3 regions of the Streptomyces sp. NPDC058579 genome follow, and region 3 is predicted to be linked to each of the others. Evidence: predicted binding sites of a transcription regulator. Region 3 holds the regulator's gene; each other region holds the start of a gene.

Region 1 (3,272 bases), on a different contig from region 3:
ACGTGCACCGGCGGGCCCGGCATCAGCTCGAAGACCTCGGTGTAGACGAGGCGCTCGTGCGGCAGGATCTCCTCGTACGTTCCGGAGAAGACGATCTCCCGGCCGTCGGGCGCCTTCTGGCCCCAGCGCCACGCGCCGCCGACTCGGAGGTCGATGTCGCAGACGGTCGTGGGCATCGCGGCCACGCCGTACCACTGGCGGACGTGCTCGGGCCGGGTCCAGGCCTCCCAGACGCGGGCGGGCGGGGCGTCGAAGGTGCGGGTGATCACCAGCTCGCGGTCGGTCGGTGTCGTCAGCAGCGTGATCATGGCTCGCTCCCGCCTTCCGTAGGCCGGTGGCGGCGGCTTTCCGTGGCCCGTGCCGCCCCCACCCCACCAGCATCACCCCGAACGCCCGAGGGCGGCACCCCCAGCAGGGAGTGCCGCCCTCAGTCGCGTACAGCTCGCGTACAGCCACAGCCGGAGCTGCGTGTCCGCGAGGAACTGCCGGAGCTACCGATCCAGACGGATCAGAAGTCCATGTCACCGCCCGGCATGCCGCCCGGAGCGGCCGCGGAGGCCTTCTCCGGCTTGTCGGCGATGACGGCCTCGGTGGTCAGGAACAGCGCGGCGATGGAGGCCGCGTTCTGCAGCGCGGAACGCGTCACCTTCGCCGGGTCGATGATGCCCTCGGCGATGAGGTCCACGTACTCGTTGGTCGCGGCGTTCAGGCCGTGGCCGACGGGCAGGTTGCGGACCTTCTCCGCCACGACGCCGCCCTCGAGGCCGGCGTTGATGGCGATCTGCTTCAGCGGGGCCTCAAGGGCCAGCTTGACGATGTTGGCACCGGTGGCCTCGTCGCCCGTCAGGTCCGCCTCGAGCTTCTCGAAGACGCTGGAGGCCTGGAGCAGGGCCACGCCGCCACCGGCGACGATGCCCTCCTCGACGGCCGCCTTCGCGTTGCGAACGGCGTCCTCGATGCGGTGCTTGCGCTCCTTGAGCTCGACCTCGGTCGCGGCACCGGCCTTGATGACCGCAACACCGCCGGCGAGCTTCGCCAGGCGCTCCTGCAGCTTCTCGCGGTCGTAGTCGCTGTCCGAGTTCTCGATCTCGGCGCGGATCTGGTTGACGCGACCGGCGACCTGGTCGCTGTCACCGGCACCGTCGACGATCGTGGTCTCGTCCTTGGTGATGACGACCTTGCGGGCGCGGCCCAGCAGGTCCAGGCCCGCGTTCTCGAGCTTGAGGCCGACCTCCTCGGAGATGACCGTGCCGCCCGTGAGGATGGCGATGTCGTTCAGCATGGCCTTGCGACGGTCGCCGAAGCCCGGGGCCTTGACCGCGACGGACTTGAAGGTGCCGCGGATCTTGTTGACGACCAGGGTCGACAGGGCCTCGCCCTCGACGTCCTCGGCGATGATCAGCAGCGGCTTGCCCGACTGCATGACCTTCTCCAGGAGCGGGAGCAGGTCCTTGACCGAGGAGATCTTGGAGTTGACGATCAGGAGGTACGGGTCGTCCAGGGACGCCTCCATACGCTCCATGTCGGTGGCGAAGTACGCCGAGATGTAGCCCTTGTCGAAGCGCATACCCTCGGTGAGCTCCAGCTCCAGACCGAAGGTCTGGGACTCCTCGACGGTGATGACGCCTTCCTTGCCGACCTTGTCCATCGCCTCGGCGATGAGCTCGCCGATCTGGGTGTCGGCGGCGGAGATGGAGGCCGTGGAAGCGATCTGCTCCTTGGTCTCGACATCCTTCGCCTGCTCGAGCAGGGCGCCGGAGACGGCCTCGACGGCCTTCTCGATGCCGCGCTTGAGGGCCATCGGGTTGGCGCCGGCCGCCACGTTGCGCAGGCCCTCGCGGACGAGCGCCTGGGCGAGGACGGTCGCGGTGGTCGTACCGTCACCGGCGACGTCGTCCGTCTTCTTGGCGACTTCCTTGACCAGCTCGGCGCCGATCTTCTCGTACGGGTCCTCGAGCTCGATCTCCTTGGCGATGGAAACACCATCGTTGGTGATCGTGGGGGCGCCCCACTTCTTCTCGAGGACGACGTTACGGCCCTTGGGGCCAAGGGTGACCTTGACGGCGTCGGCGAGCTGGTTCATCCCGCGCTCGAGACCGCGCCGTGCCTCCTCGTCGAACGCGATGATCTTGGCCATGTGAAGTGGTCCTCCCGGACATGGGGTGGATAACGCTCCAGGACCGCGCCGACGCCCGCGACGGACGGCCTGCGTACCCGGCGGTTCCTTGCCCCACCTGGCCGCGGACCTCGTCTGCCCGATCCTCGTAAGCACTCTCACCTTCAGAGTGCTAACGCCAATGATTAGCACTCGGCCCATGCGAGTGCAAGCGACTCTCAAGGATCGAGCCCGGGTCCACGGAGCCCCCGCACACGCACGAGGGGTCCGCATCCCGGTCAGGATGCGGACCCCTCGGCGTGAGAACGCGTGAGTGCGTACGTGGTGGCCGATCGCGCCGTGCTCAGACGGCGAGCTTGACCATGTCCGCCTGCGGACCCTTCTGGCCCTGCGAGATCTCGAACTCGACCCGCTGACCCTCTTCGAGGGTGCGGTATCCGTCCATCTGGATCGCGCTGTAGTGGACGAATACATCCGCACCACCGTCGACCGCGATGAAGCCGTAGCCCTTCTCCGCGTTGAACCACTTGACGGTGCCCTGAGCCATGCCTAACTCCCCTATTACTGGCCCTTGCGCGGGACCCGCACTTCGCGGACCCGGGTCAGACCCTGCGCCGGAACGCGTCGACCGCGGCTGAATGTATCTGCCCAACTGCCCTCTGCAACAGGTCAATCGGGCGAGAATTCTGGGCACGCCGTAAAGGAGAATTCCGGAGAATTGATTGAATTCCGGGGCAAGTCGGGCCCGGCAAAGCGCGCAGAAGGTACAGATCGTTCGCGCACTTTGGCTGCTTCTTGTCGCGTGCGGCGCATTCTCATATGCGGCTGGCACGGAGCAGCGCGGTGAAGCCGGGGGGACTTCCCCAACTCTACCCCGTTCAACCATGCAGAATTGCCCCCTCCGCTTCTCTCGCGGAGGGGGCAATTCAGTTACTCAGGGTAAAGCGAGCGCTCGGCCGTGGGCTGAGCAGTCGTGGGCTCAGCAGCCGCCCGCCACCGCCGGGATGATCGAGACGCCCGCGCCGTCCGGCGTCGCCGTCTCCAGGCCCTGCTCGAAGCGGACGTCGTCGTCGTTCACGTAGACGTTCACGAAGCGGCGCAGCTTGCCCTGGTCGTCCAGGACGCGGGCGGAGATGCCCGCGTGGTTCTTCTCCAG
Region 2 (3,272 bases), on a different contig from region 3:
CGCCGGTCTTGCCGAGGTTGCCCTCGAGGACCTTGACGGCGTGGACCAGAGCGGAGCCACCACCGGAGACGATGCCCTCCTCGACCGCGGCGCGGGTCGCGGAGATGGCGTCCTCCAGACGGTGCTTCTTCTCCTTCAGCTCCACCTCGGTGGCGGCGCCGACCTTGATCACGCACACGCCGCCGGCCAGCTTCGCGAGGCGCTCCTGGAGCTTCTCGCGGTCCCAGTCGGAGTCGGTGGACTCGATCTCGGCCTTGATCTGGTTGACGCGGCCCGCGACGTCCTCGGAGCTGCCGCCACCGTCGACGATGACGGTGTCGTCCTTGGTGATCGTCACGCGGCGGGCGGTGCCCAGCACGTCCAGACCGGCCTGGTCGAGCTTGAGGCCGACCTCCTCGGCGATGACGGTGGCACCGGTGAGGGTGGCCATGTCGCCGAGCATCGCCTTGCGGCGGTCGCCGAAGCCCGGGGCCTTGACGGCCACGGCGTTGAAGGTGCCACGGATCTTGTTGACGACCAGGGTCGACAGGGCCTCGCCCTCGACGTCCTCGGCGATGATCAGCAGCGGCTTCGAGGAGCCGGCCTGGATGACCTTCTCCAGGAGCGGCAGCAGGTCCTGGATCGAGGAGATCTTGCCCTGGTTGATCAGGATGTACGGGTCGTCGAGGACGGCCTCCATACGCTCCTGGTCGGTCACCATGTACGGGGACAGGTAGCCCTTGTCGAAGGCCATGCCCTCGGTGAAGTCGAGCTCCAGGCCGAAGGTGTTGGACTCCTCGACGGTGATGACACCGTCCTTGCCGACCTTGTCCATCGCCTCGGCGATGAGCTCGCCGACCTGCTGGTCCTGCGCGGAGAGCGCGGCCACGGCGGCGATGTCGGACTTGTCCTCGATCGGACGGGCGGTCGCGAGCAGCTCGTCGGAGACGGCCTTGACCGCGGCGTCGATGCCCTTCTTCAGGGAGGCCGGGGAGGCGCCGGCGGCGACGTTGCGCAGACCCTCGCGGACGAGCGCCTGGGCGAGCACGGTGGCGGTGGTGGTGCCGTCACCCGCGATGTCGTTGGTCTTGGTCGCCACCTCCTTCACCAGCTGGGCACCGAGGTTCTCGTACGGGTCATCGAGCTCGACCTCGCGGGCGATCGTGACACCGTCGTTGGTGATGGTGGGGGCGCCGAACTTCTTGTCGATGACGACGTTGCGGCCCTTGGGGCCGATCGTCACCTTCACCGTGTCGGCAAGCTTGTTGACGCCGCGCTCAAGGGCGCGACGGGCGTCCTCGTCGAACTTCAGGATCTTCGCCATGGGAGCGATTCAGCCCTCTCGGATTTCGTGGTGAAACTGGTGAAACGAACTGCGCCCCGGACGCCCGGTGCGGGGTCAGGGGCGCAGCTCAAAGCATCCGCTTCAGGTACTTCGGTGAATTACTTCTCGATGATCGCGAGCACGTCGCGAGCCGAGAGGACGAGGAACTCCTCGCCGTTGTACTTCACCTCGGTGCCGCCGTACTTGCTGTACAGCACGACATCGCCGACCTGGACGTCGAGCGGAAGACGCTCGCCGTTCTCGAAGCGACCCGGGCCCACGGCGAGGACAGCACCCTCCTGGGGCTTCTCCTTCGCGGTGTCCGGGATGACCAGGCCAGAGGCCGTGGTCTGCTCGGCGTCGAGCGGCTGGACCACGATGCGGTCCTCGAGCGGCTTGATGGCAACCTTGGAGCTGGTGGTCGTCACGATCCGACCTCCCCCTTCGGAGATCTCACGGGGTTAACTGTCTGAGGTGGCGACCAGGTGGATCCGTCGTCGCGGGTGCCGGACCTGCCCGTCGCTGTGTTGGCACTCTCCAGTGGGGAGTGCCAGAGCCGAGACTATGACCGCGATTAGCACTCGGTCAAGCGGAGTGCCAATTCAGTGCCGCGTGGCGACCGTGCGGCGGCCGCGCGCGACCGCGTCGCAGCCGCGCGGCGGTTCGGTACCGCGCCGCGTTCGATTCGGTCTCGGTACGGGCAACGGCTCGGCGGACCCGGAGGTTCCGTACGAAGGTGCGGACATGACAACCTCCCGCCGTCAGGTCCGCACCGGCGCCGACATCGCCACCGGAGTGGCGTTCCTGGCCCTGCAGTGCGTGCTCGCGCTGGCCGCGGCCGTCTTCCTGGCCATGCGGAAGCTGGGGAGCGGCCGGCCCGGCCCGGCGTCTTCGGGCCCGCCGCCGATGGACTGGGTGCCCGTGATCGTCTTCGGCACGGTCACCGGCGCCGCCCTGCTCCTCGCCGTCGCGATGCTGCGCGGCGGCTGGGTCTGGACGGCCGGGGGTCAGTTCCTCGCCATGGGGCTGCTCGGCCTCGCCACGCTGCTCATCGCGGCGGAGGAGTGGACGTACGCGCATCCCGACCCGGCGCCCGCGTCCACACCCGTCTCCGCGCCGACGCCCACGCCCGTCTACGCACCCACGCCCGCCCCCACCTCCACGCCCGCCCCTACCGCCTCGGACCGCGGCTCATCGCTCCTCCCGCTGTCCGGCGCGCGGCCGGTCCTGCGCTGAGTCGGCGGAGCCGTCATCGAGGCGCGCGAGCCGGTGCAGCACGCGAGCCGCCGTCCCCGAGAACGTTCCGCCTCCGCCCCGCTCCCCCACGCGGGTGTCGAGCCGCTCCGCGGCCTTCCGGCTCAGGCGCTCGATCGGGTCCACGGAGGACGCGCACCCCGAGATGCCCAGGAGCGCGCCGGCCAGCGCGAGGACGAGCGCCGGCCGGCGCGCCCGGCTCACACGTAGTCCTCGAGCTTCGCGACCGCGTACCCCTTGGCCGTGATCGTCTTCATCACCCGGCGGATCATGTCCGGCATCGAGCCCTTCCAGTCCTTCTTGCCCCGGAAGTGCGTGAGCACGATGTCGCCGGGGTGCAGGTCCCGGTCCCACTCGCGCCACTCCATGCGGTCCGGGAACGCCTCCGAGGCCCACAGCGGGACCGCCTTCACGCCGCACGTCCTCGCCGCGCGCAGTGTGTCCTCGTTGTAGTTGCCGTACGGCGGCCGGAAGAGCGGGGGCCGCTTCCCGTACCGCTTCTCGATGACGTCCTGCATCCCGCAGATCTCCCGCTTCTGCGCGCTGTACGAAAGCCCGGGCAGGTAGCGGTGGTTGAGGGTGTGGTTGTGCAGGGAGACCCCGGCGTCCTGCATCTTCTCGAAGTAGCCGTAGTCGTCCTTGACGACGTAGTCGCTGAGGAAGGCGCTGTACGGGATGCTCAACTCGCTCATCATCCGCAGCAGCTCCGGGTCCT
Region 3 (3,272 bases):
GCCGCCTCCGCCGCCGCGAACGCGTCCACCCCGTGCCGTACCGCGTCCGCCATCAGCTCGCCGCCCTCCCGACGCAGCAGCGCGTCCACGCCCACCGCCCCGTACACCTCCGCACCCGCGAACGCCGCCGTGCCCAGTACATGATCGAAATGGGGGTGACTCAGTGCGATGTGCGTCACTCTTCGGCCCCGGGTCAGGCCCTCGATCTGGGTGCGCAGCGCCGTTCCCTCCCGCAGCGTCGAGCCCGTGTCGTACAGCAGTACCGCCTGTTCGCCCACCACCAGGCCCACCGTGGCGTCCCAGCCGGGCAGCCTGCGCCGCCCCACGCCGTCCGCGAGCCGCTCCCAGCCGAACTCTTCCCAAGCGACATCCATACCGCGACGCTATCCGCAAGGACGCGACCACCGACGTGGACTCGGACGCGGACTCCGACGCGACCTCCGTCGCGGCCTCCTTGCCAGGAGCGATGCCCGCCGCCGTACACTGGCCGGGGGATTCCTGGCACTCGGGCAGGGCGAGTGCCAAATACGGAGCAACCGAAGCAAGCCGATACGACAGCTGGAGGTGTGCGCGATGCTCAGCGAACGCAGACTCGAGGTGCTGCGCGCCATCGTCCAGGACTACGTCGGGACGGAGGAGCCGGTCGGCTCCAAGGCGCTCACGGAGCGCCACAAGCTCGGCGTCTCGCCCGCCACCGTGCGCAACGACATGGCCGTCCTGGAGGACGAGGGCTACATCGCCCAGCCCCACACCAGCGCCGGCCGCATCCCGACCGACAAGGGCTACCGCCTCTTCGTCGACCGGCTCGCGGGCGTCAAGCCGCTGTCGACGCCCGAGCGGCGCGCCATCCACAACTTCCTCGACGGAGCCGTCGACCTCGACGACGTTGTCGGGCGCACGGTCCGGCTGCTCGCGCAGCTGACCCGCCAGGTCGCCGTCGTCCAGTACCCGTCGCTGACCCGCTCGACGGTCCGGCACGTGGAGCTGCTCGCGCTGGCGCCCGCCCGGCTGATGCTCGTGCTCATCACGGACACCGGCCGCGTCGAGCAGCGCGTCATCGACTGCCCCGCACCCTTCGGCGAGACCTCCCTCGCCGACCTGCGCGCCCGGCTGAACAGCCGGGTCGTCGGCCGCCGTTTCGCGGACGTGCCGCAACTGGTGCAGGATCTCCCGGAGTCCTTCGAGGAGATGGAGGACCGCGGGACGGTCTCGACCGTGCTCGCGACCCTGCTCGAAACCCTGGTGGAAGAGCACGAGGAGCGGCTGATGATCGGCGGTACCGCCAATCTCACCCGCTTCGGCCATGACTTCCCCCTCACGATCCGGCCTGTGCTCGAAGCACTCGAGGAGCAGGTCGTGCTCCTCAAGCTGCTCGGCGAGGCCAAGGACTCGGGCATGACCGTACGGATCGGGCACGAGAACGCCCATGAGGGCCTCACCTCCACGTCCGTCGTCGCGGTCGGCTACGGTTCGGGCGACGAGGCAGTCGCCAAACTCGGCGTGGTCGGACCGACCCGCATGGACTACCCCGGAACGATGGGAGCGGTACGCGCAGTGGCACGTTACGTCGGACAGATCCTGGCGGAGTCGTAAGTGGCCACGGACTATTACGCCGTGCTCGGCGTACGCCGCGACGCTTCCCAGGACGAGATCAAGAAGGCATTCCGGCGGCTCGCGCGCGAGCTGCACCCGGATGTGAATCCCGATCCGAAGACGCAGGAACGGTTCAAGGAGATCAACGCCGCGTACGAGGTGTTGTCGGACCCGCAGAAGAAGCAGGTCTACGACCTCGGCGGCGACCCGCTGTCCGCGTCCGGCGGCGCCGGTGGTGCCGGCGGCTTCGGCCAGGGCGGCTTCGGGAACTTCTCGGACATCATGGACGCGTTCTTCGGTACGGCGTCCCAGCGCGGGCCGCGCTCGCGCACCCGGCGCGGCCAGGACGCGATGATCCGGCTGGAGATCGACCTCAACGAGGCCGCCTTCGGCACGACGAAGGACATCCAGGTCGACACGGCCGTCGTCTGTACGACGTGCTCGGGTGAGGGTGCCGCGCCCGGCACCTCCGCGCAGACCTGTGACATGTGCCGCGGCCGCGGTGAGGTCTCGCAGGTCACCCGGTCCTTCCTGGGCCAGGTCATGACCTCCCGCCCCTGCCCCCAGTGCCAGGGCTTCGGCACCGTCGTCCCGACCCCGTGCCCCGAGTGCGCGGGCGACGGGCGGGTCCGTTCGCGGCGCACGCTGACCGTGAAGATCCCGGCCGGTGTCGACAACGGCACGCGCATCCAGCTCGCCGGCGAGGGCGAGGTCGGCCCGGGCGGCGGCCCGGCGGGCGACCTGTACGTGGAGATCCACGAGGTCCCGCACGAGACCTTCCAGCGGCGCGGCGACGACCTGCACTGCACGGTGACCATCCCGATGACGGCGGGCGCGCTCGGCACGAAGGTGCCGCTGCAGACGCTCGACGGGCTCGAAGAGGTCGACATCCGCCCGGGCACCCAGTCCGGCCAGTCCATCCCGCTGCACGGGCGCGGCATCACGCACCTGCGCGGCGGCGGCCGCGGCGACCTGATCGTCCACGTCGAGGTGACGACCCCGTCGAAGCTCGACGCCGAGCAGGAACGGCTGCTGCGCGACCTCGCGGTGCTGCGCGGCGAGGAGCGGCCCACGGGGCAGTTCCAGCCGGGGCAGCAGGGGTTGTTCTCGCGTTTGAAGGACGCGTTCAACGGGCGGTAGGGCCTACGTTCTGCCTGGAAGGGCGGCACTCGCGACGAGCGGTGCCGCCCTTCCGCGTGCCCGAAACGACGGATTCGGACACCGACCGTCGGCATGGCACGATGCCTGCATGTCCACCGCGCTGAACGATCTCTCCCGGTACCCGATCGTGCAGGCCCCCATGGCAGGTGGCGCCGCCAGTCCGCAGCTCGTCGGGGCGGTGTGCGAGGCCGGTGGGCTCGGGTTTCTCGCCGGGGGGTACAAGACCGCCGGCGGGCTGTACCAGGAGATCAAGCAGGTGCGCGGGCTGACCGGGCAGCCCTTCGGCGTCAACCTCTTCATGCCGCCCGGCGGACAGCACGCCGACCCCGCCGCCGTCGAGGTGTACCGGCACCAGCTCACCGGGGAGGCCACCTGGTACGAGACGGAGCTCGGCGACACCGACAGCGGGCGCGACGACGCCTACGACGCCAAGCTCGCGATCCTGCTCGACGATCCCGTGCCCGTCGTCTCGTTCACCTTCGGCTGCCCCGACCGCGACACCTTCGACGCCTTCGCCC

Evidence for each region. The regulator HrcA, encoded in region 3, represses chaperone genes, less so after heat shock. The targets are predictions, from matches to a motif close to TTNGCACTCNGNNNNNCNGAGTGCNAA.
Region 1: the regulator HrcA is predicted to act here: its motif matches at 2,302-2,328, upstream of groL (chaperonin GroEL).
Region 2: the regulator HrcA is predicted to act here: its motif matches at 1,878-1,904, upstream of groES (co-chaperone GroES).

What each region holds. Positions count from the first base shown of each region.
Region 1 covers NZ_JBHXPI010000005.1:48,230-51,501, reverse strand. The annotation lists gene ACFWRO_RS09020 (SRPBCC family protein) at 1-308, opposite strand, end outside; gene groL (chaperonin GroEL) at 509-2,137, opposite strand; gene ACFWRO_RS09010 (cold-shock protein) at 2,460-2,663, opposite strand; gene ACFWRO_RS09005 (MoaD/ThiS family protein) at 3,096-3,272, opposite strand, start outside.
Region 2 covers NZ_JBHXPI010000010.1:135,139-138,410, forward strand. The annotation lists gene groL (chaperonin GroEL) at 1-1,303, opposite strand, end outside; gene groES (co-chaperone GroES) at 1,423-1,731, opposite strand; gene ACFWRO_RS15730 (DUF6234 family protein) at 2,048-2,539, shown strand; gene ACFWRO_RS15735 (hypothetical protein) at 2,495-2,761, opposite strand; gene ACFWRO_RS15740 (polysaccharide deacetylase family protein) at 2,758-3,272, opposite strand, start outside.
Region 3 covers NZ_JBHXPI010000003.1:288,615-291,886, forward strand. The annotation lists gene ACFWRO_RS06545 (MBL fold metallo-hydrolase) at 1-374, opposite strand, end outside; gene hrcA (heat-inducible transcriptional repressor HrcA) at 574-1,593, shown strand; gene dnaJ (molecular chaperone DnaJ) at 1,594-2,733, shown strand; gene ACFWRO_RS06560 (nitronate monooxygenase) at 2,843-3,272, shown strand, end outside.